Chelativorans sp. AA-79: one gene and its partners. The protein of the gene in region 1 interacts with the protein of each later gene in a pairwise test. Links are inferred from orthologs where the notes say so. Each region holds a gene or a part of one and is shown on either strand. Other genes may lie near its edges.

Region 1 (10,088 bases):
GGCCAGCGGATCTCGAGCTCCCGCAAAGAGCGGCCGAGCCTGTCGAGGTGACGGGTCATGTCGATGATGTAGCCCCGCGCCACCTCGCAAACCTCATAGACGCCATCGGCGAATTGATATCCCCGGTCTTCGACGTGAACGGCGGCTTCCGCGTGGCGAACATAGCGGCCATTCACATAGGCGATGCGCGGCATTCCAGGCTCCCTCGAAAAAGGCCCAGCGGGGCCGGTCAGAAAAATTCCAGACTCACACGGAAAAGCTGTTCCACCTGCCGCACCGCGCTGGCAAGCGCAAAAATGACGACACGGTCCTTGGGCTTGATCCGCAGGATACCGCTCGGCCGGATGAACTGACCCTCGCGCCAGACGCCGCCGATCCGCATGCCGTCCGGCAGGTCCTGCTCGTTGAGCGGCGGACCGACGAGCGGCGAGGTCTCCAGCGCCTCCGCCTCGATCACCTCCGCGGCACCGCGGTCGATGTTGTGCACGGCGCGAATGCGCCCGCGGCGCACATGCTGCAGCACGCGGGAGATGGTCACCGCACGCGGATTGACATGGGCGTCGATGCCGAGCGTCCTGGCGAAATCGTGATAGGTGGGATTGTTGATGAGGACGAGGTTCGATTTGCAGCCCAGTTGCTTTGCGATGACGCTGGAGAGGATGTTGACCTGATCGTCATTGGTGAGCGCCACCATCAGGTCCGCGTGATCGATATCGGCTTCCAGAAGCAGTTTCTGCTCCAGCGCGCTGCCGTTGAGAACCACGGTGCGCCGCAACTGGTCGGCGATCGTGATCGCGCGGGCGCGGTTGTGCTCGATGAGCTTCACCTTCGTGCGGGTCTGCTTCTGCTCTATGGCGCGGGCGACATAAAGGCCGATATTGCCGCCTCCAGCAATCACGATCCGCGTCGCCTCCTTCTCGTCGTGCCCGAAAAGGCCGAGCGTGCGCCGCACCTGCTCCTTGGTGGTGACCACATAGGCCATGTCCCCCGCCATGAGCTGGTCGCTGGAGCGCGGCACGAAAAGGTGGCCGCCGCGCGAAACGCCGACGACCGTGGATGGCAGATCGGGGAAGAGTTCGGTGAGTTGGGACAGCGGCGTGTTGATGACAGGGCATTCCTCCTGGCATTCGATGGCGACCATGGCCACGTGCCCGTCGGCGAAGGAGACGACATCCGTCGCTCCCGGCAGGGCAATGCGCCTCAGCACCATCTCGCCCACTTCGAGCTCGGGCGAGATGATCACGTCGATCGGCAGGTGCTCGCGCGAGAACAGATCCATATAGTGGGACTGCAGATAGGCCTGCGAGCGGATGCGGGCGATCTTCGTCGGCACGTTGAAGAGCGCGTGGGCGACCTGGCAGGCGACCATGTTCACTTCGTCAAAGAGGGTCACCGCGATGAGCATGTCCGCCTGCTGCGCGCCCGCCGCGGCCAATGTGTCGGGATGCGCGCCGTGGCCCACGACACCGCGCACGTCGAGAGAATCGCGCACGGTGCGGATGAGGTCGGGCGAGGTGTCGATGATCGAGACGTCGTTCTGCTCCGCCGCGAGCCGCTCGGCGATGCCGTAGCCCACCTGCCCCGCGCCGCAAATGATGACCTTCATGCGTTGGTTCTCTCAGTGCGAAAAGCGATCAGGGAACAGGGAATGAGATGCCGTTCCCCTCCTGAATTTCTATTCGCTGTTACCATTGACCCTAGACGCCCAGCGATTTCAGCTTCCGGTGCAAAGCGGAACGCTCCATGCCGATGAACTCGGCCGTGCGCGAGATATTGCCGCCGAATCGGTTGATCTGCGCCAGAAGATATTCCTTTTCGAAGAGTTCGCGCGCCTCACGCAATGGCAGCGCCATGATGTGCTGGTCCGACTGGGTCGGCACACGCGGCATCACGTCGCCGATCTCGGCCGGCAGGAGGTCGGCCGTGATGGGGGAATCCCCATCGTCGCTGCGCGTGAGAATCATCAGGCGCTCGATATTGTTGCGAAGCTGCCGGATATTGCCCGGCCAGTCGTGGGCCTGCAGCACAGCCATTGCGTCCTCGCCCAGACGGCGCGGCTTGATACCCACCTGTGTCGTGATCTGCCGCATGAAGTGATCGACCAGGACGGGAATGTCCTCGCGCCGTTCCGAAAGCGGCGGCACGGCGACCGGCACCACCGCCAGGCGGTGATAGAGGTCCTCGCGGAAACGCCCATCCTCGATCATGCGCTCCAGATTGCGCGCGGTGGAGGAGATGATGCGCACATCCACCTTGACCCGTTTCGTGCCCCCTACCCGCTCGAACTGCTGGTCGACCAGCACGCGCAGGATCTTGCCCTGCGTTTCGCGCGGCATGTCGGCCACCTCGTCGAGATAGAGCGTGCCGCGATGCGCCTCCTCCAGCGCTCCCACCTTGCGCTCTCCACCGTTCGATTCGGTGCCGAAGAGTTCGATCTCCATGCGTTCCGGCGTGATCGAGGCCGCATTGACCGACACGAAGGGACCGCCGGCGCGGCCCGAAAGGACGTGGATCGCCCGTGCCGCGAGTTCCTTGCCAGAACCGGAGGGTCCGATCAGCATGATGCGGCTGTTGCTGGGCGCGACGCGCTCGATGATCTGGCGCAGATGGTTGATCGCCGCCGAATTGCCGATGAGATCGAAGGTCTCGCCGCTGCGCTTCTTCAGGTCCAGCACTTCGCGGCGCAGCTTCGAGGTCTCGAGCGCGCGTTCGCAGATCAGGATCAGCCTATCGGCCTTGAAGGGCTTCTCGATGAAATCATAGGCCCCCCGCTTGATGGCGGAGACGGCGGTCTCGATCGTGCCGTGGCCGGAGATCATCACCACCGGAAGACCGGGATGCATCTCCTTGATCTTGTCGAGAAGCGCCAGGCCATCCAGGGTGGAACCCTGCAGCCAGATATCGAGGAGCACCAGACGAGGCACGCGCTCGGCGATCGCCGCGAGTGCTGCATCGCTGTTGCCCGCGGTACGGGCTTCATGCCCCTCGTCGCTCAGGATGCCAGCGACGAGCTCGCGGATGTCTTCCTCGTCATCGACGACCAGTATGTCAGACGCCATTGTCGACCCTTACCGTCCTTTTCACAGAATTGTCCGCCCCAGCCCCGTTATCCTCTTCCGCCGGCGTGACCGGCAGGACCATTCGGATCATCGCGCCGACGCCGCCGTGGAAACGCTGCGGCGCATCGAGCAACTCCAGCGAGCCGCCGTGGTCCTCTATGATCTTCTTGACGATTGCAAGGCCGAGCCCCGTGCCCTTTTCCCGCGTCGTCATATAGGGCTCGAGCAGTCTTTGCCGATTTTCCCGCGGCAGGCCCTTGCCGTTGTCCATGACCAGTACCTCGATGCTTTGCCCGGTGTTGCGCGCCGAGATTTTGATGACACCCCCGCGACGCTCCTCCTGCGGCACGGCATCGATCGCCTCCGCGGCATTTTTGATGACATTGCCGAAGGCCTGGCTCATCAGCCGCGTGTCGAAGCGGCCGATCAGCGGCTGATCGGCCAGGTCGTTCTCGATCCTGATATCCGGCCGGCTTACTTCGATCAGGAACGTGGCTTCCCGCAGAGGTTCGCGCAGATCGAGGCGCTGCATCTCGGGTTTGGGCATACGTGCAAAGGCGGAAAACTCGTCCACCATACGGCCGATGTCTCCCACCTGGCGGATGATCGTATCGGTGCACTGGTCGAAGATCGCGCGATCTTCGGTGATCACCTTTCCGAAGCGCCGGCGGATGCGCTCGGCGGAAAGCTGAATCGGGGTCAGGGGATTCTTGATCTCATGCGCGATGCGGCGCGCCACATCCGCCCAGGCGGTGGAGCGCTGCGCCTGCACCAGATCGGTGATGTCGTCCACGGTCACGACATAGGACCGCTCGTCGCTCTCGCCCACAGCCTCCTCGGTGGTGATCTGGATGTTGAAGGTACGCTCTGCGCCGGCGCGATAGAAGGTCACCTGATCGCGATAGACGCGTCGTCCCGGGGCGCGCCCCGTCTCGAAGACCGCGCCGATCTGCGGCAGCACCGCCGAGAGGTTCTTTCCAGTCACCCTGTCGCTGTTGATGGCGAGCATGGTCTCGGCGGATCGGTTGACGATCGACACGATCCCGTCGGCATCCACGCCGATGACGCCCGCCGTTACACCGGAAAGCACGGCCTCGGTGAAGCGGCGGCGCTCGTCGATCGTGTCGCGGGCGGAAATGAGCTGGTCCCGCTGCGTCTTGAGCTGGAACGTCATCTTGTTGAACGTGTCCCCAAGCGAGGCGACATCGCCGTCGGAACTGCGCACCGGGACTGCCACGTCCAGATTGCCCATGGAGACCGCGTCCGCAGCGCTGATTAGTTGCCGGATCGGTCGCACCAGGCGGTCGGCCACGGCAATGCCGGTCCAGATGGCTGCGAGCACGATGGCCAGCGTGACCACGAGATAAAGCAAGGCAAAGGCGACCTGGGTGCTGAAGCGGTTCTGCTCCAGAGACCGGTACTCATCCGTGTTGGCCGCCACCAGGCGCTGCGCCTTGATCACCTGCGGGTCGAGCTCCCGTGACGTGTAGAGGAAGGCATCGGGGATCTCCTGAAGCTTCACGATGGCGCCGATGAGATTGCCCGGCGGCAGCGTAAAGAGCGCCGGGCGGCCTTCGGCGGCAGCCTCCATGTCGTTCTGCCGCGGCGCTGGAATGGTCGTGGGCTCGGAGATGTCGGCCCCCATGATGACCGATTCGTCCCTGCGGATGAGCACCGCATGGGCAAGCCCGCGAGCAATGGCCTGCTGCGTGAGACGCTGCCGAAATCCCATGCGGTCGAGATTGTAGAGCGTGCGGAAACGGTCGAGGTCGATCGCCATGGAGAGCGTGGTGCCCTGCAGGTTCCTGGCATTCTCGCGCACATAGGCCTCGGCAATGGAGAGCGAGGATTGCACGATCACCCTCGTCCTGAGCTCAAACCAGCGGTCGAGCCCGAGATCGAGCGTGACCGACGCGACGACGGCGACGAGGATCGCGGGAATCGCAGCCACCAGAGAGAACATCGCGACGATGCGGACATGGAGCCGGGAGGCAGCCTTGCCCGCCCTGCGCGCGGCGTAGATCCGATGCGCCTCGCGGCCGATCAACCCGAGAAGAACGAGGACAACAGCGGCATTGATGCCGATCAGCACCAGCGTGGTGCGTGCGTCCGGCGTGATATAGGGCTGCATGAGCCCGAGCAGCACGGTGAACGAGATCGCAGCCGTGATCAGCGCCACGATGGTGGCGATGATGCCTGGCAGCGCCATCAGGCGGCGACCCTCGTTCAGCGCCGGCCGACGATTCGGCTTTTCGGCCGTTGCTGGCCCCTCAGTCCTCATCCCACTCCCGTCGGCCAAATGGTCCTTCGATTGCGTTGCAGATATGCAACGCAATGTGGCGATTTTGCAACGGGCTTTGTCGCGGCCTGTGCAAACCCGGATTGAGTTCGCCCCGCTGCGGATCAGGTGGGGGAAGGATGCTTCGCCGTCCGGTAGATATCAACGCCAAGTTCGCGGATCTTCTTGCGCAGTGTGTTGCGGTTCACGCCGAGCAGTTCCGCCGCGCGGATCTGGTTGCCGTGGGTGGCCGCGAGCGCTGCGAGCACAAGGGGATATTCCACCTCCGCCAGGATGCGGTGGTAGAGGCCCGGCGGCGGAAGCGCGGAACCGAAGCCTCGGAAATAGCGCTGCAGATATTGTTCGACCGACTGGCCGAGCGGCAACTCCTGTACTGCGCCGTCCGCCGGGCGTGTGCCGGCGGCGGGCAACCCGCCATAAAGTTCGCTGAGGATCACCTCCTCCGAGATCTCGTCCTGCGGATAAAGCGCGGCGAGCCGCCGCACGAGATTCTCGAGCTCGCGCACGTTTCCAGGCCACGGATACTGCATCATCGCGTCGAGGCCGCCCTTGGCGATTCGCTTCGGCTGCAGCCCCTCCCGCTCCGCCTGGGCGAAGAAATGGCGCACCAGGTCCGGGATATCCTCCGCCCGCTCGCGCAGCGGCGGCAGACGCAGCGGCACGACATTCAGGCGATAGAACAGGTCCTCGCGGAAGAGGCCCTGATTGATCAGCGCGCGCAGATCCTTGTTAGTGGCGGCAACGATCCGTACATCCGTCTTGATCGGGGTGCGCCCGCCCACGGTCGTATATTCGCCCTGCTGCAGCACGCGCAGGAGCCTGGTCTGGGCTTCCATCGGCATGTCGCCGATCTCGTCGAGGAAGAGCGTGCCGCCCTCGGCCTGCTCGAACCGGCCGGAAGAACGCTGCTGTGCGCCGGTAAAGGCGCCCTTCTCGTGGCCGAAAAGCTCCGATTCGATGAGGTCGCGGGGGATCGCGGCCATGTTGATGGCCACGAAGGGGCCGTTGCGACGGCGCCCGAACTCATGCAGCGCTCGCGCCACCAGCTCCTTGCCGGTGCCTGATTCGCCGCTGATCATGACGGTCAGGTCCGTTTGCATCATGCGGGCGAGCATGCGGTAGATGTCCTGCATCGCCGGCGAGCGGCCGATGAGCGGCATCGAATCGGGCTGATCGTTCGCACGCGGCTCGGCCGGTTTGCTCTTTGGCTCGGCCAGCGCACGCCCGACGATCGCGAGCAGTTCCGTCAGGTCGAAGGGCTTCGGCAGATATTCGTAGGCGCCGACTTCCGACGCGCGGATCGCCGTCATGAACGTGTTCTGCGCGCTCATCACGATGACGGGCAGGTCCGGTCGTGCCTTGCGGATGCGGGGCAACATGTCGAAAGCATTCTCGTCCGGCATCACGACATCCGTGATGACGAGGTCCCCCTCGCCGGCAGCCACCCAGCGCCAGAGCGTGGCGGCGTTCGAGGTCACCCGGACCTGATGGCCCACGCGGGACAGCGCCTGGTTGAGAACGGTGCGGATGGCCGCATCGTCATCGGCCACCAGGATGTTGCCATGTGCGCTCATGCGTTCAAGTCCGTTTTCTGCTTGTCCTCCTGCCGCCCCGGCGCCTGCTCCCTCCAGGCAGGCATGAGAACGCGGAAGGTCGTGCCGCGCGTGGAGGAATCGCATTCGATGACGCCGCCATGGGCGCCGACGATCTTGGCCACCAGGGCAAGACCCAGCCCGGAGCCGTTCTGCTTGGTGGTGATGAAGGGGTCGAAGATGATCGACCGGATGTCCTCCGGCACGCCCGGGCCGTTGTCGTGCACGCAGAACTCCATCGGCAGCGACACCCGCTCGCGCGTTCCCGGCACCGAGAAGCGGATGCCCGGCCGGAAGGCGGTGGAAAGCTTGATCTCGCCGCCGGGCGCGTTGCCGATCGCCTCAGAGGCGTTCTTGATGAGGTTGAGGAACACTTGAACAAGCTGGTCCCGGTTGGCGAGGATCGGCGGCAGCGAGGGGTCGTATTCCTCGACGATGCTGACGTTCCTGGCAAAGCCGTTGCGCGCGATCGCCTTCACGTAGTCGAGCACGACATGGATGTTCACCGGCTCCCGGTCGACCGGCCGCTCGTCGGAGAACACCTCCATGCGGTCGACGAGCGCGACGATGCGGTCGGTCTCCTCGGTGATCAATCGGGCAAGCGACCGGTCCTCGTCGGAAACGACATGCTCGAGAAGCTGCGCCGCACCGCGTATGCCCGAAAGCGGGTTCTTGATCTCGTGCGCCAGCATGGCGGCGAGCCCGGTCACGGAGCGGGCGGCCCCCCTATGCGTCATCTGCCGATCGATCTTTTCCGCCATCGAGCGTTCCTGGAACATGATGACGGCGGAGCCCGGCAACTCCGAAACCGGCGCCACGTAGATGTCGACGATCTTGTCCGGTCCGAGCCGCGGCGAGGAGATGTCCACGCGGTACTCGTTGAAAGGCGCGCGCCGCTCACGCACCTGGTCGACGAGCGTGAGAAGCGGACTGCCGAACGGCACGAAATCGGCAAGCCTGTTGCGGGTCAGCATCGTCGCGCTCAGGCGGAAGAAGTTCTCCGCTTCCGCATTGGCGAAGGTGAAGAACCCTTCCCCGTCCACCATGATGACCGGATGGCCGATGGAATCGATGGCGAGCTGCGCCACATCGGGTGTCTTGATGCTCATGCGGCAAGCCCCTGCCGAAAACCGTCTCGAAAGGCCGTCCGGAGCAGGCGAAGCACGTTCGACGGTTCGCTCTCCGTCATGATCGACCGCCGCAACGCCGCATCCGCGCTCGCGTGGCGGTCCAGATACCAGCCCAGATGTTTGCGCGCGTGCCGTACGCCCTGCCCCGTGCCGTAATGGGAAAGCATGTCCTCGTAATGGGCCGCCACATAATCGGCCGTCTCGGCAGTACCCGCCGGTACGCCCGGCGCCCTGCTCCCCACCGCCGCATGCGCCAGGGCGCCCGCCTTCCATGGCGCACCATAATGGGCGCGCCCGATCATGACCGCGTCCGCGCCGGATTGTTCGAGCATGCCGGCGGCCTCGGCAGGCCCGTCGCCGTCGCCATTCGCGACGACAGGTATGGAAACGGCCCGTTTCACCTGCGCGATCGCCTTCCAGTCCGCCCGCCCCGTGTAGAACTGGCAGCGCGTCCGCCCGTGAACCGTAATCATTGCGACGCCCGCCGCCTCCGCGCGGCGCGCGAGATCGGGCGCGTTGAGGCAATCCTCGTCCCAGCCGAGCCGCATCTTGACGGTCACCGGAACGCTCACCGCCCTCACGACTGCCTCGATCAGGGAAAGTGCGTGGTCGGGTTCGCGCATCAGCGCGGACCCGGAATAACCGCCAGTCACTTTCTTCGCCGGGCACCCCATATTGATATCGACGATATCCGCGCCCTCATCAGCCGCGATACGGGCGGCCTCCGCCATCCAGTGCGCTTCACGCCCGGCGATCTGCACCATGTGAACATCGATTTCGGGCCGGCGGCGGATGCGGCGGGCGCTTTCCGCCCTTCCCTTGGCAAGCTCACCGCTCGCCACCATCTCCGACACCACCAGGCCGGCACCATGGGCATGCGCGCGCAAGCGGAACGGCAGATCCGTGACGCCGGACATCGGTGCAAGGAAGACGCGGTTGCGAAGACGGACCGAGCCGACCTTGAGGGGTAGGGAAAGGATTTGCGGTGGATTTTTGCTCAAATATCAGGCACCCATATTGGATGCCTAATTCCTAGACATATTGTGCAGGCGACGCAATGGGGTGCGTCGTTCATGACAGAAAATCGGTTGGCTTTTCAAATCCGGCGTGATTATCCCTCTGCCCCATGAACGCGTTTCTCGACCAAGAAGATCGGTTTGCCAAGTGCCGTGTTGCCGCAGTGGTGGTCGCCGCGGGCCGCGGCGAGCGCGCCGGCCAGGCCGGGGAAGGGCCGAAGCAGTATCGGCTCATCGGTGGCAAGCCCGTCATCCGGCACACGCTCGAAGCACTCGTGGCGCATGATCGGGTCAGCGTCATCGTCGTCGCGATCCACCCCGACGACGACGCCATGTTTACCAAGGCTTGCGAGGGGTTGGATTGCGATGTTCGCATGGTCCATGGCGGCGCTTCGCGGCAGGAATCGACCCGTCTCGCCCTCGTGACCCTGGAAGGGCTGCAGCCGGAGATCGTTCTCATCCATGATGGTGTCCGCCCCTTCATCGATGCGCCGCTGATCGGCCGCGTCATCGACACCGCCGGTGAAGGCACGGGCGCCCTGCCCGCCGTGCCGGTTTCGGACACGCTGAAGCGACGGGGGGACGACATGCTGGTCGCCGGCACGGTCCACCGCGACGGTCTGTTTGCGGCACAGACGCCCCAAGGCTTCCCCTTCCGCCCGATTTTCGAAGCACATCAGAAGGCTTGGCGGGCCGGCCGCTCGGACTTCACCGACGATGCGGCCATTGCCGAATGGGCAGGCCTGCCGGTGCGTCTCGTCGAAGGCTCGCCGGACAACGTCAAGATGACGTGGGCGCGGGATATCGCGCTTGCGGACCAACGGTTGGGAGGAGCGGCCATGGCAGGCCTGCCGGACGTTCGCACGGGCAACGGATATGACGTCCATGCCTTCGGTCCGGGCGACCACGTGACCCTCTGCGGCATCGATATTCCTCATGAAAGGACGCTCGAGGGCCATTCGGATGCCGATGTCGGCCTGCATGCCCTCACG
Region 2 (9,995 bases), 310 kb from region 1 along the record:
TCCGCCTCCGCCTCCAGCCCTTCCAGGATCTTCCCCGCCTCGGCACGGATCTGGCCGTCGAGATCGGCCAGCTGCGACTGCAATGCGCGGATGCGGGGATGATTACCGAGGAGTGTGGTCGATAGATCGGCGATCTGCGCCCTCAATTCGATCTGGCGCTCGCGCAGCCGCTGGATCATGCCGGAGGCCAGCACCTCCGGCATGCTATCGACAGAGGCGCCGCGCTCCAGCGCGGCCCGCACGCTTTCCGCCCTCGCCTCGCTGGCCGAACGGTCGGCGCGCACGCGGGAAAGCTCACTGGAAAGCTCGGCGAGCTGCTGGGTGGCGAGCACGGTATTGTTCTGCCCGACCAGGAGATCCGACGAGCCGCGGAATTCCGCCACCTCCGCCTCGGCCGCCCTCACCTTCTCGCGAAGCTCCGCGATCTCGGGCTCCAACCAGCGCGTGGCATCGGCGTTCGACTGGGACTCGGCGGCCTTGAGGCTCGCCACATAGGCATCGGCGACGGCATTCGGAACACGCGCGGCAAGCTCGGGATCCGCCGAGGAGAACTCGATCACGATGACGCGCGAGTTTTCCACCTGATAGACACTGAGGTTCTCGCGGAACTCGCTCAGAAGCCGCTGCTCCGGCGGCGTTCCCGAATCGCGCTTCAGGCCGAGCGCCATCAGCAGGCGATCGAGAAGCGAAGGCTGCGTGCCGGCGAACTCCTCGTGATTTGCGAGATCGAGCTCGCGGGCCACCTGGGTCAGGATGTCCGTCGACGTGATGACCTGCACCTGTGAGGCCACGCCCTGCTGGTCGAGGATGGTCCGCTCATCCACCGCCGCGCCCTGGGGCCGCGTGTAGACCGATTCGCGGACCTCGATCAGAACCCGCGTTTCGGCCCGGTAGAGCGGCGTGGCGAGCGAGGCCAGCACGAAGACGAGCGCCGCGACGGCGAGCGCAACAAGAAGGATGCGCCGCCAGTCGCGCCGCAGGCTCGCGAACAGCCGGTCCAGATCGACATCGACGTCGTCGGCCACAACCTCACCCTTCTTCATACGGAACTCCGACGCTGCTTCATGGGAATGGTAAATGCACGTGGTAACCATGAGGTTAATCGGCAGGCGGCGCCGTTTAACCCGCCATTAACCTTGACGACCTGATAAGGAGGAAGTGTGGAAACCCGGCGCCCGGCAGGTATCCTTTGAAAGATTTCCGTAAGTCAGCCATGAAAAATCGGATCCCCCTCCTCATTGTGCTACTCGCCGCCGGCCTCGCCTCGGCCTGCTCCAGCTATCAGCCCGCCCCGCCCGCCTTTCACAAGGCGCTCTACCAGCCTTACATCCTCGACGCGGGCGACCGCCTTCGCATCACCGTCTTCGACCAGCCGAACCTCACCAACACCTACGGCGTCGACCAGGCGGGCTACATCTCCTTTCCGCTCATCGGCTCCGTGCCGGCACGCGGGCACACCGCCAAGCAGGTGGAGCAGACGATCGCCCGGAAACTGCGCGAGGGCTATCTGCGCGATCCCAGCGTCACGGCCGAGATCGACCGCTACAGGCCCATCTTTATCATGGGCGAGGTCGGAGCTCCAGGACAATATTCCTACGTACCCGGCATGACCGTGCAGAAGGCGATCGCCGCGGCCGGCGGCTTCACGCCGCGCGCCTATCAGGGCACCGCCGACATCACCCGCGAGATCAACGGGCGGGTGTTGACCGGCCGCGTCACGACTTCCGATCCGCTGCTTCCAGGCGACACCGTCTATGTCCGGGAAAGGCTGTTCTGATGTTCGCTCCGGCCGCATGACAAGCCCTTGCGAATCGTCCATTGTTTCCGTTCGCCCGTCGGCGGCATCTTCCGCCACGTAAGGGACCTTTGCGAGGCCCAGGCGGCCGCAGGCCACGAAGTGGGCATCGTCTGCGATTCCACCACCGGCGGCGCCTTCGAGGACCGGCTCTTCGCCGAGATCGCGGCCAAGCTGCCGCTTGGCGTCGCCCGCACGCCCATGCAGCGGCATATCGGCCCGGGCGATATCGGAGCGGCGGCGCGCACGCTTTCGATCATCCGTCGGATGCACCCGGACGTCCTGCACGGGCACGGGGCCAAGGGCGGGGTCTATGCGCGGCTTTTCGGCACCGCGCTCAGGACCGGCCGCCGGCGCGTCGCGCGCATCTATTCGCCCCATGGCGGCAGCCTGCATTACGATCCCGGCTCCGCCGCCGGCCGTTTCTTCTTCGGTCTCGAGACGCTGATGGGGCGCTTCACCGACCACATCTTCTTCGTTTCGCTGTACGAGCAGCACGCATATGAGAGGAAGGTGGGCAAGCCCCGCGCGCCGGCAAGCCTCGTCTATAACGGCCTGAGAGCTGCCGAATTCACGCCCGTGGCGGACGCGCCCGACGCGGCGGATTTCCTCTATATCGGCATGATGCGCGATCTGAAGGGCCCCGATCTTTTCATCGATGCGCTGAAGGAGGCGGAGAAGCGGAGTGGACGGGCGCTCTCGGCCGTCATGGTGGGCGACGGCAACGATCTTTCCAAATACATCGCGCAGGCACAGGCGCTCGGCTTCGGCGGGCGGATCGTCTTCCACCCCGCCATGCCCGCCCGCAAGGCCTTCGCTCTGGGCCGCATGATGGTCGTGCCGTCGCGTGCCGAGGCGATGCCCTATATCGTGTTGGAGGCGCTCGCCGCGGGCAAGCCGCTGATCGCAACGGCCGTCGGCGGGATTCCCGAAATCCTGGGCGAGACCTCCCCTGCCCTGGTGCGGCCCTCCGTCGCCTCGCTCGCCGAGAAGATGACGAGCGCGCTCGAGGACGAGGCCGCCTATCGTGGTCTCATGCCGCCGGAGAGCAAACTCAGGGCGCGCTTCGGGCTGGATGTGATGGCAGCGCGCATCGAAGCGGTCTATCGCCAGACACTCGGCTCATGATCTGCTAGACTGCTGTCTCGGCCGCCGAAGCGTGATCTCAAGAGAATTTTTAGCTTCTTGATGCTATCGGCAGCAGAAACCGGGGGCTCGGTCAATGAACAGCGTCCAACCCAAGCATCGTTTTGCTTCCGAGGCCGTCCAGCCGGCAGGCGAGCCCCGCCAGAGGCGTTCCCGGCCCGTGCTCAGCCCGATCGCCAGGCAGGTGGCCCAGCAATATCGCCGGGACACCATGTCGCCGGTCATGGTCAGCGGCGTCATGCGCATCGTGGAATTCATGATGCTGCTTCTGGCCGGCCTTGGGATCTATGCCGCCCGTGTGGGCCTTTATACCCACCTGTCCTGGCATTATCCTGTCATCATCCTCGGCGTCTCGCTGTTGACCGTGATCCTTCTCGAATTCTCCGACTGCTACCAGATGCCGGCACTGCGCAACCCGCTGCCCCATGCCGGCCGGATCCTGCTCATATGGTCGGGGGCCTTCGCCCTGGTCACGCTGACGCTCTTCTTCCTGAAGATATCGGAGGAGTTCTCGCGCGCGTGGCTGGCCGTGTGGTATGCGAGCGGGCTCGGCCTGATCGTGGTCCTGCGCCTTGTCGTCTCGCGCCTCATCCGCCGCTGGGCGCGCAACGGGCGCATGGAAAGGCGCGCCGTCATCGTGGGCGGCGGGAAGAACGCGGAAGTCCTTATCCGCTCCATCGAGCAGCAGCCCTATAACGATATCCGCATTTGCGGGATCTTCGACGACCGCGACGACACCCGTTCGCCGCCGGTGGTGGCCGGTTATCCCAAGCTCGGCAACATCGACGAGCTCATTGAATTCTCACGCATCGCCCGCATCGACATGATGATCGTGTCCATACCGGTCACGGCCGAGGCGCGTGTGCTCGCCATGCTGCGCAAGCTGTGGGTTCTGCCGATCGACATCCGCCTCTCGGCCCATTCGACCCATCTGCGCTTCCGGCCGCGCGCCTATTCCTATATCGGCGCCGTGCCCATGCTCGACATCTTCGACCGTCCGATCAACGACTGGGACTCGGTCGCCAAGCGCGCCTTCGACATCGTTTTCAGCCTGATCGGCATCGTGGTCTTCTCGCCAATCATGCTCGCCACCGCCGTCGCGATCAAGCTGGACAGCAAGGGCCCGGTGATCTTCAAGCAGAAGCGGCACGGCTTCAACAACGAGGAGATCGAGGTCTACAAGTTCCGCTCCATGTATGCGGACCAGTCCGACCCCACGGCCCGCAAGCCCGTCACCAAGGGCGATCCGCGCGTGACCCGCGTCGGCCGCTTCATCCGCAAGACGTCGATCGACGAGCTGCCGCAGTTCTTCAATGCGCTCTTCGGCAGCCTTTCTCTCGTCGGCCCGCGGCCGCATGCGGTGGCGGCGGAGGCGCACAACCGGCTCTTCGACGAGGTGGTGGACGGCTACTTCGCCCGCCACCGCGTGAAGCCGGGCGTTACCGGCTGGGCGCAGATCAATGGCTGGCGCGGCGAGCTCGATACGGAAGAGAAGATCCGCAAACGCATCGAATACGACCTTTATTACATCGAGAACTGGTCGCTCTGGTTCGATCTCAAGATCCTGTTTCTGACGCCGCTTCGCCTGCTCGACACGAGAAACGCCTATTGAGCACGATCGATCATAGCGAGGCCGCCGGTGCGCCTCTTCCGCGCGCGGCGGTCAACGCGCGGCTGATCGCCCTGATCCGCGCCTTTGCCGTGGCGCTCGGCGTGTTCCTCTCCGGTTTCGTGGTGCGCGAACCCGCCCCTTACGAACTCTACATGGCCGGCCTCATCGGCGTATGGGCGCTTTTCGGCCTGCGCCTTTCCCGCCACGTCATGCCGCTTCTCGTGCTTCTCCTTCTCTTCAATCTCGGCGGGCTCATTTCCATCAGCCAGATGCCGGATCCGGGAGTGCGCGACGCGCCCCTCTACCTCGCCGTCTCTCTCTTCCTCGCCTTCACCTCGGTCTTCTTCGCCTCGGTGGTGGAAACGCAACCCGGCCTCCTGCCGCTGATCTTCCGCGCCTGGCTCGCCGCCGCCGTGACGACGGCCTTCGTCGGTATTCTCGGCTATTTCAACGCCTTTCCCGGCTCCGAGATGTTCACCCGCTACGGACGCGCGGCGGGCGTGTTCGAGGATCCGAACGTCTTCGGCCCCTTCCTCACCTTGCCGGGTATCTATCTTCTGCACCGTATGATGACCGGCAAACCCGCGGCCGCGCTCATCGCGATCCCCTTCTTCCTGATCATCGTGCTCGGTATCTTCCTGTCCTTCTCGCGCGGCGCCTGGGGTCTGTTCGTGTTCTCGGCCGTCATGCTCACGCTGGCGCTCTTCATCCACAACCGGCGCGGTGCGGTGCGCTTGCGGATTCTCGGCATGAGCATCGCCGCCATCGCCGTCACCGCGCTGGCGCTGGTCATCGCCCTGAACATCCCGGCGGTCGCGGAGCTTTTCTTCCAGCGCGCGCAACTCGTGCAGGACTACGATGCCAACAGGCTCGGCCGGTTCGCGCGGCACGCACTCGGTTTCCTGCTGGCGACGGAGCATCCGCTGGGAATCGGGCCGCTGGAGTTCGGCCAGATATACGGCGTGGATACGCACAATATCTGGCTGAAGGCGCTGCTCGATTATTCCTGGCTCGGCTTCGCGGCCTATCTGACGCTGATCATGTGGACGCTTGCCGGATGCTTCCGCATCCTCTTCCGCGCCAGGCCCTGGCAGCCTTATCTCGTCTGCGCTTTCGTGGTCTTCGTCGGTCACCTCATGCTGGGATGGGTGATCGACACCGACCACTGGCGCCACTTCTACCTCCTCCTCGGCCTCCTGTGGGGCATGATGGCGCTGGAACGGCGATATCAGGCGGAGACGCGGCCGGCATTTGCGGAGAAAGAACCAGGCCCAGCGCCGTCTATGTCTCGAATCTCGATGCCGGCAGGAAAAACGGCAGCATCGCCGCGATGAAAATCGCCGAATGCCGCCTGCAAGGCGCAAGTCTCTGGGGGAAAATGGTCGGAGCGGCAGGATTTGAACCTGCGACCCTCTGGTCCCAAACCAGATGCGCTACCAGGCTGCGCTACGCTCCGAAGCGCTGAAATCCCTATATTCTCAAGGGTTCCCGCGCAAGCGTGAAATTGCGGCTTCACCGATATGTGGAACAAGCGGCGCCCCGTGGTAAGAGGTGGAGCGAAAAATCCACGGCAGGTCCCATGGCCGTTGACGTATGTACCTGGCCGGGACCGGCGACTATATCTTGGCCAAAACCACAGGCAGCCCGGTTTTGCGTGAGGTAGTCCATGTCCATATCATACCGGCAGAGCAGTGCGGCTTGCTCAGCAAGTGCTCTTTGCCCGTCGGCCCGGCTTTGCCGAGGAGCGTGAAATGCGCGATCGGCGACGTTTCGAAAACCGCACCATCATCTACCTCGTGATCATCCTCATCACGGCGCTGTTGGTCGGATGGCTTGGACAATGACGAGGGCGAAGCGCGCTTCATGCCTGCACCGACCGCTTCCGCCTTGGTCACCTGCGTGAAGACGTGCTCATGGACGATTCAGGCGTGCGGGATCGCTACGGGCGTCCGGTTCCGGATCGGCGGTTCTTCGGGGCGAGGGTCGGATCAGATAGTCCAGCACCCCCGGCAGCGCCTCCGGCAGATCTTCGGCAATCAGCCCGGGCCCGAACGCCCTGCCCGCCTCCGCATGCAGGTAGGCCGCCGCCGCCGCCGCTTCGAAGGCCGGCATTTGTTGGGCGAGAAGGCCGCAGATCATGCCGGCGAGCACATCGCCCGAGCCCGCCGTCGCGAGATAGGCCGTCCCGTTGGTGTTGATGACGGCCTGGCCGTCCGGCGCGGCGATCACCGTATCCGGCCCCTTGAAGAGAACGACGGCCCCGCTGCGGGCGGCGGCCGCCCGCGCCTTGCCGAGCTTTGAAAGCTGCTCATCGGCCGCGAGGTCCGGGAACAGCCGCGCGAATTCGCCGGGATGCGGCGTGAGCACGAGGCGGCCCTGGCTGCCGGCCGCGGCCGCAAAGAGCAGTTCCGGCTCATGCGCAAAGGCCGTAATGCCATCGGCATCGAGCACCAGATGCGCCGTCGCGACATCCTCGCCTGAGCGCAGCACGGCGGCGGCAAAGCTGCGCGCCCTCTCTCCCACGCCGAAGCCGGGGCCCAGCACATAGGCGGACGCCCTTCTCTCACGGCGGAACAGGGCAAGTTCGTCCACCGCCTCTACCCGCCTGAGCATGATCGAGGTCAGGTGCATCGCATTGACGGCGAGGGCTCCCGCAGGGGAAAGCACCGTCACCGCCCCGGCCCCGATCCGCGCCGCGCCACGCGCGGCGAGCCGGGCAGCCCCGGTGGTGGACGGCCCGCCCGAGAAGACGGCGGCATGGCCCCGTTCGTATTTATGCGTCTCCACGCCGGGCCGCGGCAGGAGCGCCTGCCAGAGATCCGGCGCATTTTCCCGGCAGCGGGGACGGATGGTGCCAAGAACCTCCGTGGCGATGCCGATATCGCGCACCACGAGTTCGCCGCACAACGCGCGCCCCGGATAAAGCAGGTGGCCGGGTTTCTTGCGGAAGAAAGTCACGGTGAGATCGGCCGGAGCCGTGCTGCCCAGCACCGCTCCGCTCTCCCCGAGACGCCCGAGGGAAGATCGACGGCCACGACCTTCGGCCCGGCGGCGGAGACCCTGTCGAGAGCATTCGCATAGGTCTCCGAAACGGGCTTGGCGAGCCCGGCGCCGAAAAGCGCATCCACCACCACACGCCCCGCCTCCGGCGCGAAATCGCGCAGTTCGCCGGTGCGCATCGGCCAAGCGGCCGCGGCACGGGCCGCGTCGCTTCCGGGCTTCGGCTCGAGTTCACGCCAGACCCGCGCATCGAGGCCCCGTTCGTGAAGCAGCCGCGCGACCACATACCCGTCGCCGCCATTGTTGCCGGGGCCGCAGAGGACGTCGAAGCCAGGCGCATCCGCGAAGCGCGAAAGGATCTCGTCCATCACCGCCGCGCCGGCATTGCGCATCAGGTCGTAGCTCTCCAACGGCCCGGCCTCGGCGGCGAGCCGGTCCACGCGTCCCATTTCTTCCGGAGACAGAATCTCGTGCATAGCGGGGTCATCCGTTAGGTGGCCGATATTGGCTCCGATCGGATCCGCCGTAAATATCGGCACGACCGAAGGCCATTTTTTAAGCAAGATGCTCAATTATTAGGCAGATTTATCAGGAGTCTGGCCGACCCCGCGACGCGATCCCCGAATCGTTTGCCGGCACAGGCCCGCCAGCGCATTGCGGGACCGGCACCGGCCTGCACACCAGCGGGTCCGGCCGACTGGCACGGTTCCTGCATACGAATGGGCGAAGCGGGGGCGAACCCCGCTTTTAAAGCAATCGGAGGCCGCCGAAACATGAAGAAGATCGAGGCGATCATCAAACCGTTCAAGCTCGACGAGGTGAAGGAAGCCCTTCAGGAAGTCGGGCTTCAGGGCATCACCGTTACCGAGGCCAAGGGCTTCGGGCGTCAGAAGGGCCACACCGAGCTCTATCGCGGCGCGGAATACGTGGTCGACTTTCTGCCGAAGGTGAAGATCGAGGTGGTGCTGGTGGACGATATGGTCGATGCGGCCATCGAGGCCATCCGCAAGGCCGCCCAGACGGGCCGGATCGGGGATGGCAAGATATTCGTCTCCAATGTCGAGGAAGTCATCCGCATCCGGACGGGCGAAACCGGCCCCGATGCGGTCTGAACAGGCCGACAGGGCCGATTGCAAGAAGAGTTGTCATTTACAGGGGTTGAAGACACATGACGACAGCACAGGACATTTTGAAGCAGATCAAGGACAACGAGGTGAAGTTCGTTGATCTGCGCTTTACGGACCCGAAGGGCAAGCTCCAGCACGTGACGATGGACGTTGTCGCGGTGGACGAGGACATGTTCGCCGACGGCGTGATGTTCGACGGTTCCTCGATCGCCGGCTGGAAGGCCATCAACGAGTCCGACATGGTCCTGATGCCGGAGCCGGAGACGGCCCATATGGACCCGTTCTTCGCCCAGTCGACCATGGTCGTCTACTGCGACATTCTGGACCCGGTCTCGGGCGAGGCCTACAACCGCGACCCGCGCGGCACGGCCAAGAAGGCGGAGGCCTATCTGCGCGCCGAGGGCATCGGCGACACTGTCTATGTGGGTCCGGAAGCCGAGTTCTTCGTCTTCGACGACGTGAAATACAAGGCGGACGCTTACAACACCGGCTTCAAGCTCGATTCCTCCGAGCTTCCCTCGAATGACGACACGGATTACGAGACGGGCAATCTCGGCCACCGCCCGCGCGTGAAGGGCGGCTATTTCCCGGTCCCGCCGGTCGATTCGCTTCAGGATATGCGTTCCGAGATGCTGAGCGTGCTGAGCGACATGGGCGTGGTCGTGGAAAAGCACCACCACGAGGTGGCGGCCGCCCAGCACGAACTCGGCATCAAGTTCGACACGCTCGTGCGCAACGCCGACAAGATGCAGATCTACAAGTATGTGGTGCATCAGGTCGCCAACGCCTACGGCAAGACGGCCACCTTCATGCCGAAGCCGGTCTATGGCGACAACGGCTCGGGCATGCACGTGCACCAGTCGATCTGGAAGGAGGGCAAGCCCACTTTCGCCGGCAACGAATATGCCGGCCTGTCGGAAACCTGCCTCTATTACATCGGCGGCATCATCAAGCATGCCAAGGCCATCAACGCTTTCACCAACCCGACCACCAACTCTTACAAGCGTCTGGTGCCGGGCTTCGAGGCGCCGGTTCTGCTCGCCTATTCGGCACGCAACCGCTCGGCTTCCTGCCGCATCCCCTTCGGCTCCTCGCCGAAGGCCAAGCGCGTGGAGGTCCGCTTCCCGGACCCGACGGCGAACCCCTACCTCGCTTTCGCTGCCATGCTGATGGCCGGCCTCGACGGCATCAAGAACAAGATCCATCCCGGCCAGGCCATGGACAAGGATCTCTACGACCTGCCGCCGAAGGAGCTGAAGAAGGTCCCGACCGTCTCCGGTTCGTTGCGTGAAGCGCTGATGAATCTGGACAAGGA
Region 3 (9,992 bases), 2.2 Mb from region 1 along the record:
AGCCGCGGCGCGCATGCGCGCGAGGATTTCACCGAGCGCGACGACGTGAACTGGCGCAAGCACACGCTCTCCTGGGTGGAGCCGGACGGCACCGTCCGCCTTGCCTATCGCGCGGTGCATACCGAGCCGATGCTGAAGCCCGAGGAGGGCGGTATCGACCCGGCAAAGATTGCACCGAAAAAGCGGGTCTACTGACCGGAGGACATCATGGTCGAAATCACTCTTCCCAAGAACTCCAAGGTCAAGCAGGGCAAGGTCTGGCCGAAGCCAGAGGGTGCGAAGAACCTGCGCGAGTACCGCATCTACCGCTGGTCGCCGGATGATACGGAAAACCCCCGTCTCGACACCTATTATGTCGACATGGACGACTGCGGGCCGATGGTGCTCGACGGGCTGATCTGGATCAAGAACAAGATCGACGCGACACTCACCTTCCGCCGCTCCTGCCGCGAGGGCATCTGCGGCTCCTGCGCAATGAACATCGACGGCGCGAATACGCTCGCCTGCACCAAGGGCATGGACGACATCGGAGGCGCGGTGCGGATATATCCGCTGCCGCACATGCCGGTGGTGAAGGATCTCGTGCCGGATCTGTCGATCCCCTACGCCCAGCTCTCCTCGATCGAGCCCTGGCTGCAGACGGTGACACCGGAGCCCGCGACCGAGTGGAAGCAGAGCCACGAGGACCGGACGAAGCTCGACGGCCTCTACGAGTGCATCCTCTGCTTCTGCTGCCAGACCTCGTGTCCCAGCTACTGGTGGAACGGCGAGCGCTATCTGGGGCCGGCCGTGCTTCTGCAGGCCTATCGCTGGCTGATCGATTCACGCGACGAGGCCACGGGCGAGCGGCTCGACAATCTGGAGGATCCCTTCCGGCTCTATCGCTGCCACACGATCATGAACTGCACCCAAACCTGCCCGAAGGGGCTGAACCCGGCGAAGGCGATAGCCGAGATCAAGAAGATGATGGTCGAACGGCAGGTCTGACCGCAGATCCCCAGCAGCGCCGATCACGCAGGCGTGTAGGCGCGTGAGCGCTGAACCGTGCTACCCATGCCGGAAATGTCTCGAGCACGGGAGGATCGGCATATGCTCCATCGCTTTGCAGGAATGGCGGGATGTCTTCTTGCTCTCGCGTTCGCAGGCACACAGCCCTCGGCGGCCGAAACAGAAACGGCGATTTTCGCAGGCGGCTGCTTCTGGTGCGTGGAAGCCGATTTCGACCATGTGCCGGGCGTACTTTCCACGACGTCCGGCTACACCGGCGGGGAGACGCAGAACCCGACCTATGACGACTATTCCTCCGGTGGCCACCGCGAGGCGGTCAGGATCGAATATGACGACACCCGTGTCGGCTACGATCAACTCCTCGACGTCTTCTTCCATTCGGTCGACCCGACCGACGAAGGCGGCCAGTTCTGCGACCGGGGCCATGCCTACACCACCGCGATCTATGTCCTGAACGATGCGCAGCGGCAGGCGGCGGAGAAAGCCAAGGCCGCCGCGGAGGAGGAGCTCGGCATCCCCGTCGCCACGCCCATCGAGCCGGCCTCGACCTTCTGGCCGGCCGAAGACTACCATCAGGACTACTATCAGAGCGACGAACGCATCCTCTCCCGCTTCGGCTATGTCACCAAGGCCAATGCCTACAAAGGCTATCGCGAGGGCTGCGGCCGGGATGCCAGGCTGAGGCAGGTCTGGGGTGAGACCGCGCTGCGCGGGATCGTGAAGTAGCCGTTATCGGCGAATGCGTTCCATCGCGATTTCAGCCGCGATGTCGTTGGTCGGCCGCTTCTGCGCCTCGGCGCGGGCGAAGATCTCACCCAGCACCGTGGGGATCTTTCCGAGCCGCGCCATGACGGCTTCCGGGTCATAGCCCAAGGGCGAAAGCTCCGCCGCAACATTGATGAGCCCGCCCGCATTGATGACGTAGTCCGGCGCATAGAGAACACCGCGCTCCATCAGAAGACGCGCGTCCTCATGCCTTGCGAGCTGGTTGTTGGCAGAGCCCGCCACGATTCCGGACTTCAACGAGCGGAGGGTCTCCTGCGAGATCACGCCGCCCAGGGCGCAGGGCGCGAAGACCTCGGCTTCAGCGGCGACGACCTCGTCGGCGGCGATCGCGGTGGCTCCAAAGGCTCTCCGCGCCTTTTCCACGCGCATTGCATCGAGGTCCGTCACAATCAGGTCCGCGTCTTCGCGGGAGAGCTTCTCGCAGAGCGACCAGCCTACCGAGCCCAGGCCCTGAACGGCCACGCGGATGCCGGAAAGGCGCGCCGACCCGTTGCGATGTTTCAGCGCCTTCTTGATGCCGAGGAAGACACCTTCAGCCGTGAAGGGCGAAGGATTGCCGCTGCCGCCCTTGCTCGTGCCCACCACGTTTGGTGCGCGTTCCCGCAGGAAGTCGGCGTCCGCAAGCGTCATGCCCACGTCCTCTGCCGTGATGAACTGGCCTTCCAGTGCTGTCAGCATCTCGGCATAGGCGGTCAGCAGTGCCGGGGTCTTTTGTGTCTTCGCATCAGCGACGATGACCGCCTTTCCGCCGCCAAGAGGCAGGCCCGCCACGGCGGATTTGTAGGTCATTCCCCGTGAGAGCCTGAGCGCATCCGTAACGGCGGCCTCGAAGCTTTCATGCGGCCAGATCCGCGTGCCGCCCAGTGCCGGGCCGAGCGTCGTGTCATGGATCGCGACGATGGCGGTGAGCCCGCGCCTTTCGTCACGGCCGCACCAGACGCGCTCGTGGCCGTCGAAGGACGGCAGTTCGGCAGCATCGGCGGTGATGTCGGAAATGGAGAGGGAGTGGCCGCCGGCAGGCGTCTTCAGGGTTCTCGGCTCCCGGATGTGCAGCATGGCATTCCTCCCCGAATGTTTATCCGCCTATGAATCTAGGGCCATCGGCGGACTTTTGGTTGCCAAAACAACGGGTGCCGCGAACGCACCTTGCGTTCCCGGCATCTTTTTCGCTCGAAACTGTCGCCTGTGGAGATCAGGCGAACTTGGCGTCCAGCGTGATGTCGATCGCGCCGAGTGCCCGCGACACCGGGCAGTTCTCTTTCGCGCCGGCCGCGATCTCCTTGAACTTCGCCTCGTCGAGGCCGGGCACCTTGCCCAGAACCGTCAGCGCGCTGCCGCGGATCTCAAAGCCGCCGCCCTGCTTGGGCTGAAGATCGACTTCCGCTTTTGCCTGAAGCGACTCGGCCGGTGTGCCGTTCTGGGCGAGCGCGTGCGCCAGCGCCATGGAGAAGCAGGAAGCGTGCGCGGCGGCGATCAATTCTTCCGGATTGGTGCCGGCACGGCCGGTCTCGTCCTCGAAGCGCGCCTTGAAGGACAGCGGCAGGTCCCCGAGCGCGCCGCTCTGGGTGCTGTCGATACGACCCGAACCATTGGTGAGGGAACCGTTCCAGTTCACATTTGCGTAGCGCTTCATCCCTGTCTCCTGTTTTGCGGATTGGATTCTCTCAGATGGCCTCGCCCTGCAGCAGGCGCGGCGTGCCGCCGGTCAGGCCGGAAGCCTGCCGGACAAAGAAGCTCTTCATGCCGGGCATGCGGTCGACAAGGCCCAGTCCAAAATCACGGACCGCCCGGAGCGGGCCGAGATCGTTGGAGAAGAGTCGGTTGAGGACGTCCGTCGTCACCCCCATCTGCACTGTTTCGAAACGCCGCCAGCGTTCATAGCGCTGCAGCACGTCGAGGGCGCCGATATCCTCGCCCAGCCGGTCGGCCTCCACCACCACCTGCGCAAGCGCGGCGGCATCCCTGAAGCCGAGATTGAGGCCCTGGCCCGCGATCGGGTGAATGCCGTGGGCCGCGTCCCCCGCAAGCGCAAAGCGCGGCTTCACGAATTCGCGCGCCAGCGTCAGGCCCAGCGGCCAGGCGCGGCGCGGCCCTTCGACATGGATTTCGCCGAGCTTGAGGCCGAAACGCCGCTCAAGCTCCTGTTCGAACACGAATTCGTCCTCTGCTACCAGCCGCTCGGCATCCTCCGTGCGCTCGGTCCACACGATGGAGGACCGGTTCCCCTTGAGCGGCAGTGTCGCGAACGGGCCGGCGGGCAGGAAGTGCTCCTCCGCGCGGCCGTTATGCGGGCGCTCGTGCGCGACAGTGCAGACGATGCCGGATTGTCCGTATTCCCAATGGACGATGCGTATGCCGGCCATGTCGCGCAGGCGCGACCTGATGCCGTCCGCCGCCACGAGCAGGCGTGTGCGGGACGATACGCCATTCGCAAGGCGAACGCTCACCCCCGCATGGTCCGTCTCGAAGCCCTCGACCGCAACGCCCTGCACGATGTCGATGCCGAGCTCGCTTGCTCGCCACCGCAAGGCGCCGTTCATGTCCCGGTTCATCACCATGTGGGCGAAGGGCTCGCCGGGTGCTGCTTCACCGCCGAAGGTAAGAAAGACGGGACGCACCGGATCAGACGTGCGCGAATCGGTGACGACCATCTCCGTGATGGGCTGGGCCTCCGGCGCGATCTCGTCCCAGCACCCGACATGACGCAGCATGCGGGTCGCAGCGGCGGCAATAGCCGAAGCGCGGCCGTCACGCTCCCAGGCACCTTCGGGGGCGGCATCGACCACGAGAACCTTCATTCCAGGGCGGGCGTGGCGAAGGGAAACGGCGATGGCGAGCCCGACATATCCCGCTCCGGCGATCATGACGTCGAACGGTCCGCTCAGCCGCTTGTCTTCGCTCGCCACGCTCATGATCCGCTTCTCCGCTTGTCCACGTCTTGACTTCGCACCTGCCCTCCGGTTTCTCAACCGTACCGCAACGCCGTCGGAGGGACCCGGATGTCGTCTGCAATGCAGGAGCTTCTCGACATACTTAATCTCGAAAAGCTCGAACACAACCTGTTTCGCGGCCGCAGCCCGCAGGTGGGGTGGCAGCGCGTCTTCGGCGGGCAGGTGATCGGCCAGGCGCTGGTCGCGGCGCAGCGCACCGTGGCCCCGGAAAGGCACGTCCATTCGCTGCACTGCTACTTCATGCGGCCCGGCGACCCCGCCGTGCCCATCATCTACGAGGTGGACCGCATTCGCGACGGGAGCAGCTTCACCACCCGCCGCGTGGTCGCCATCCAGCACGGACAGGCCATCTTCGCCCTCTCCGCGTCCTTCCAGGTGGACGAGCAAGGGCTGGAGCACCAGTTGTCCATGCCGGAAGGAGTCCCCGCGCCGGATTCCCTGCGCAGCCAGGCGCAGTTCATGGCGATGCTCAGCGCCGAAGTGCCCGAGGCCATCCGCCGCTACTGGCAGCGCGAGCGGCCCGTCGAGATCCGGCCGGTCAATGTCGAGCACTACACGACAAACGACAAGCTGCCGCCCTTCCAGCACGTCTGGATGCGGGCGACAGGCCCGGTGCCGGGCGACCGCGCCCTGCAGGCGGCCGTGCTGGCCTACTTCTCCGACATGACGCTGATCGACACGGCGACCTTTCCCCATGGGCGCTCGGTGTTCGATCCGGAACTCCAGATGGCCAGCCTTGACCACGCCATGTGGTTTCACAGGCCGGACTCTCTGAACGACTGGCTGCTCTACACCCAGGACAGCCCCTCCTCGCGAGGAGCGAGGGGGCTCTCTCGCGGCAGCATCTATTCCCGGAATGGCGTGCTCATAGCCTCGGTCGCGCAGGAGGGTCTGCTGCGAATGCGAACAAAGTAGGCAAAATGCAGTTTTTGCACATCTATTGTGCATATCTCGCCTGCCTCGTTTAGCCGGCTTTATGAGCCGACCGACTTTTCCTCAATGATTAAAGAAACTTGAAGCCGCTGCCCAGCAATTGGCACGGCTCTTGATTCCCCTTTGCCATCGCTGGTGCCCTCGGGCGGGGGTTGCCCGGCGGCACATGCAACGCGGCTTGTCCGCTAGAGCAAAGGTGAAACCTGATGAAATTCGTGATGGCAATCATAAAGCCGTTCAAGCTCGAGGCAGTGCGCGAAGCACTGACCGAGCTCGGCATTCAGGGGCTGACCGTCACCGAAGTGAAGGGTTACGGAAGGCAGAAGGGGCACACGGAAATCTATCGCGGCGCCGAATATGCGGTGAACTTCCTGCCCAAGGTCAAGATCGAGGTCGCGGTCGATGCGGACATCGCCGACAAGGCCGTGGAAGCGATCGCGAACGCTGCCAAGACCGGCCAGATCGGTGACGGCAAGATCTTCGTCTACAGCATCGAAAAGGCAGTGCGCATCCGCACCGGCGAAACCGACGCCGATGCGTTGTGATCGCCATCCGGATTTGTCCAGGGAGAATAGAATGAGATTTCCGAGTATCGACTTCGCCAAGCGTGCGGCCGGGGCGGGCACGCTTGCACTGGCGGCCTTCGCCGCCCTTCCCGCAGTCGCACAGGAGGCCGCGGAAGAGGCCGCCGAGGCGGCGGCACCCGTCATGGACAAGGGCGACGTCGCCTGGATGATGGTGGCGACGCTTCTCGTCCTGTTCATGACCCTGCCGGGCCTTGCGCTCTTTTACGGCGGCCTCGTGCGCGCCAAAAACGCGCTCTCGGTGCTGATGCAGTGCACCATGATTGCCGCCGTCGTCATGGTGGTCTGGGTGCTCTGGGGTTACTCCTTCGCCTTCGGCGGCGGCACGAACCCGTTCTGGGGCGGCTTCGGCAAGCTGTTCCTGTCCGGCGTCACCGTCGATTCGACCGCCGCGACCTTCACCGACGGCGTGGTCATCCCGGAATATGTCTTCATCTGCTTCCAGATGACCTTCGCGGTGATCACTCCGGCGCTGATCGTCGGCGCCTTTGCCGAGCGCATCAAGTTTTCGGCGGTGGTGCTCTTCACCGTCCTGTGGGTGACCTTCGTCTACTTCCCGGTCGCGCACATGGTCTGGGATTCGAGCGGCTATCTCTTCAATCTCGGCGCGCTCGACTTCGCCGGCGGCACGGTGGTCCACATCAATGCGGGCATCGCCGCCCTCGTGGGCTGCATTCTCGTCGGCAGGCGCACCGGCCTGGGCAAGGAGATCCTGGCGCCGCATTCGATGACGCTCACCATGGTCGGCGCTTCGATCCTGTGGGTGGGCTGGTTCGGCTTCAATGCCGGATCCAACCTGGAAGCCACCGGCGGCGCGGCTCTCGCCATGATCAACACCTTCACGGCGACCGCCGGCGGGATCATCGGCTGGAGCGTGGTCGAGGCCCTGCATCGCGGCAAGGCTTCAATGCTGGGTGCGGTCTCCGGCATGATCGCGGGCCTCGTGGCCGTCACCCCGGCCTGCGGCACGGTGGGCCCGGTGGGTGCCATCGTCCTCGGCGTGATCGCCAGCGCGGTCTGCTACTTCTTCGTGGCGGTGGTGAAGAACAGGTTCGGCTATGACGACACGCTTGACGTGTTCGGCATCCATGGCGTGGGCGGCATCGTCGGCGCGCTCGGCACCGGCATCTTCACCGCGCCGTGGCTCGGCGGAACGGGCGGCGAGGACTTCTCCATCGCTTCGCAGCTTTGGGTCCAGTTCGTCGCGGTGCTGGTCACCATCATCTGGTGCGGCATCGGATCGGCGATCCTCTACAAGATCGTCGACGCGATCGTCGGCCTGCGGCCCGCGCCGGAAGCGGAGACACAGGGTCTCGACCTCACATCCCACGGCGAGGCGGCGTACCACTACTCCTGATTCGCGGCATCTCACTCCTTCCCGAGAGATGCTTCACTGGGCCCGGCGCAAGCCGGGCCGCTTTTTTTGAAGAGCGAATAGGGGAATGGGGGCCGATATCCTCCGCTGCTCATTTCCTACGCTATTCGCTACTCCCTGTTCGCTACTCTCAACTCCCTTCCATGGTTAATGCCGCCTTTACCATCACCGCCTAGGCTGTCCCATATCCGGGGCGCGTAAGTGTCAGTACCAGTGGACGGGGAAATGCGTATGAGTTCGGGTTCTTCCGCAACATTCGCGATCTATGGCGGCGGCTTCGGCCTGCAAGGCTTCCTCCGGCGACAAGCCGCGCGTGGCCTGGGCTTGCTGGTGCTCGCCCTGGTCGCGTTCTGCCTCGCGAGCCTTGCGACCTGGAACGTGGCCGATCCGAGCTTCAGCTACGCCACCGACAACCCGGTCACGAACGCCATCGGTTATCCGGGCGCCGTCTTCTCCGATATCGCCATGCAGTTTCTCGGCCTCGCCTCGGTCGCCGGCCTGGTACCCGCGGTCGTCTGGGGCATCCTTCTCATCGCGGGCCGCGGCGTCGGCCGGCCGGGGCGCCGGCTTCTGGCCTGGTTCGGCGGCGCCGTCCTTTCGGCGGGCGTCGCGGGTTGCCTCACCCCACCCACCACCTGGCCGCTGCCCACCGGCCTTGGCGGCGTCTTCGGAGACATGGTGCTTTCCGTGCCAGCCTATTTCGTCGGCGGCTATCCGACAGGCTTTCTCGGCGTGGTGATGGCTGCCATCCTGATCGGTCCCGCCGCTTGGCTAACCCTCTTTGCCGCAGGCCTTTTCGGCCGCAGTGCGGTGCCTGCCGGTGCGCCGGAAGAGGAGGTTGCCGAAGAGGACATTCCCGATGAGGAGGACGAGGAAGGCGGCTTCGTGGTCCTTGGCGTCATCGCCCATTGGTGGCTCTGCCTGACTTCGTTCCTGCGCCGGCACTTCGCGGTGCGCGGCCCGGATGTGCCGGAGGAATACGACGTCCCGGCACCCCCGCCGGTCCTGATCGCGGCGCGTGCGGCGGATGAGCGCATGCGGATCGAGCCGGATTTCGATGAGGGCAGTCTCGATATCTCGCCCTTCGACGACGCGGCTACAGGCCGCCCGCAAGCGGCCGCACGCGTCGGCAACCCCGCGCCGCGCCCTGCACCCGGCGCCCGCATCCGGCGCGAGGCCCAGACCTCACTGCTCGATTCGGGCGAGTTCAAGCTGCCCGCGCTGCACCTGCTCGCCGAGCCGAAGGCGACCAGCAAGGATCCCAGCCTCTCCAGGGACGCGCTCGAGCAGAATGCCCGGCTTCTGGAGGGCGTGCTGGAGGACTTCGGCGTGAAGGGCGAGATCATCCATGTGCGGCCGGGGCCGGTGGTCACGCTCTATGAGCTCGAACCCGCTCCCGGCATCAAGTCCTCGCGCGTGATCGGGCTTGCCGACGACATCGCCCGGTCCATGAGCGCGATCGCCGCGCGCGTCGCCGTGGTGCCGGGCCGCAACGCCATCGGCATCGAGTTGCCCAACGCCACGCGCGAGACGGTTTATCTGCGCGAGCTTCTGGCGAGCCGCGAGTTCGAAGGCACCAAGGCTCGGCTGGCCCTCGGGCTGGGCAAGACCATCAACGGCGAGGCCGTGATCGCGGATCTCGCCAAGATGCCCCACCTGCTGGTGGCGGGCACCACCGGCTCGGGCAAGTCGGTGGCCATCAACACCATGATCCTGTCGCTGCTCTACCGCATGACGCCGGAGGAGTGCCGCCTGATCATGATCGACCCGAAAATGCTGGAGCTTTCCGTCTATGACGGCATCCCGCACCTGCTGACGCCGGTCGTCACGGACCCCAAGAAAGCCGTGGTCGCGCTCAAATGGACCGTACGCGAGATGGAGGACCGCTACCGCAAGATGTCCAAGGTGGGCGTGCGCAACATCGAGGGCTTCAACCAGCGCGTGACCGCCGCCAAAAAGAAAGGCGAGACGATCACGCGCACGGTGCAGACCGGCTTCGACCGCGAGACGGGCGAGGCGATCTACGAGACCGAGGACCTCGATCTGGAGCCGATGCCCTTCATCGTCGTCATCATCGACGAGATGGCCGATCTGATGATGGTCGCGGGCAAGGATATAGAGGGCGCGGTTCAGCGGCTTGCGCAGATGGCGCGCGCGGCGGGCATCCACGTCATCATGGCCACGCAGCGGCCTTCCGTCGACGTGATCACCGGCACGATCAAGGCCAATTTCCCGACGCGCATCTCCTTCCAGGTGACGTCGAAGATCGACAGCCGCACGATTCTCGGCGAACAGGGCGCCGAGCAGTTGCTAGGCATGGGCGACATGCTCTACATGGCCGGCGGAGGCCGCATC

What was found.
Region 2: the proteins of PVE73_RS13565 (region 1) and PVE73_RS12015 interact in binary tests that used the Escherichia coli proteins (3 or more experiments, as listed by UniProt). The link is inferred for Chelativorans sp. AA-79 from one-to-one orthologs.
Region 3: the proteins of PVE73_RS13565 (region 1) and PVE73_RS02915 interact in binary tests that used the Escherichia coli proteins (3 or more experiments, as listed by UniProt). The link is inferred for Chelativorans sp. AA-79 from one-to-one orthologs.

The regions. Positions count from the first base shown.
Region 1 is NZ_CP120361.1:2,789,029-2,799,116, reverse strand. Bases 5,995-8,993 are described here. They hold PVE73_RS13565 (nitrogen regulation protein NR(II)), read right to left. Parts: upstream 8,060-8,993; coding sequence 6,929-8,059; downstream 5,995-6,928. Other genes in these bases: dusB (tRNA dihydrouridine synthase DusB), read right to left, coding at 8,056-8,993; ntrC (nitrogen regulation protein NR(I)), read right to left, coding at 5,995-6,932. Also shown: PVE73_RS13590 (D-amino-acid transaminase), read right to left, coding at 1-194; Trk system potassium transporter TrkA, read right to left, coding at 230-1,606; PVE73_RS13580 (sigma-54 dependent transcriptional regulator), read right to left, coding at 1,698-3,059; PVE73_RS13575 (PAS domain-containing sensor histidine kinase), read right to left, coding at 3,049-5,340; more of ntrC, read right to left, coding at 5,463-5,994; more of dusB, read right to left, coding at 8,994-9,081; PVE73_RS13555 (bifunctional 2-C-methyl-D-erythritol 4-phosphate cytidylyltransferase/2-C-methyl-D-erythritol 2,4-cyclodiphosphate synthase), read left to right, coding at 9,207-10,088.
Region 2 is NZ_CP120361.1:2,475,771-2,485,765, reverse strand. The notes cover bases 7,090-9,995. They hold PVE73_RS12015 (P-II family nitrogen regulator), read left to right. Parts: upstream 7,090-8,326; coding sequence 8,327-8,665; downstream 8,666-9,995. Other genes in these bases: glnA (type I glutamate--ammonia ligase), read left to right, coding at 8,722-9,995; PVE73_RS28250 (NAD(P)H-hydrate epimerase), read right to left, coding at 7,508-8,029; PVE73_RS12020 (NAD(P)H-hydrate dehydratase), read right to left, coding at 7,090-7,544. In the rest of the region: PVE73_RS12050 (exopolysaccharide transport family protein), read right to left, coding at 1-1,043; PVE73_RS12045 (polysaccharide biosynthesis/export family protein), read left to right, coding at 1,214-1,777; PVE73_RS12040 (glycosyltransferase family 4 protein), read left to right, coding at 1,805-2,923; PVE73_RS12035 (undecaprenyl-phosphate glucose phosphotransferase), read left to right, coding at 3,018-4,553; PVE73_RS12030 (O-antigen ligase family protein), read left to right, coding at 4,550-5,887; more of PVE73_RS12020, read right to left, coding at 6,465-7,089. UniProt on the Escherichia coli protein: P-II indirectly controls the transcription of the glutamine synthetase gene (glnA). P-II prevents NR-II-catalyzed conversion of NR-I to NR-I-phosphate, the transcriptional activator of GlnA. When P-II is uridylylated to P-II-UMP, these events are reversed.
Region 3 is NZ_CP120361.1:581,035-591,026, reverse strand. Bases 4,651-7,553 are described here. They hold PVE73_RS02915 (P-II family nitrogen regulator), read left to right. Parts: upstream 4,651-5,884; coding sequence 5,885-6,223; downstream 6,224-7,553. Other genes in these bases: PVE73_RS02910 (ammonium transporter), read left to right, coding at 6,255-7,553; tesB (acyl-CoA thioesterase II), read left to right, coding at 4,794-5,660; PVE73_RS02925 (ubiquinone biosynthesis hydroxylase), read right to left, coding at 4,651-4,706. In the rest of the region: sdhA (succinate dehydrogenase flavoprotein subunit), read left to right, coding at 1-195; PVE73_RS02945 (succinate dehydrogenase iron-sulfur subunit), read left to right, coding at 208-987; peptide-methionine (S)-S-oxide reductase MsrA, read left to right, coding at 1,090-1,734; PVE73_RS02935 (Glu/Leu/Phe/Val dehydrogenase dimerization domain-containing protein), read right to left, coding at 1,738-2,850; PVE73_RS02930 (OsmC family protein), read right to left, coding at 2,987-3,427; more of PVE73_RS02925, read right to left, coding at 3,459-4,650; more of PVE73_RS02910, read left to right, coding at 7,554-7,619; PVE73_RS02905 (DNA translocase FtsK), read left to right, coding at 7,869-9,992. UniProt on the Escherichia coli protein: Involved in the regulation of nitrogen metabolism. Regulates the activity of its targets by protein-protein interaction in response to the nitrogen status of the cell.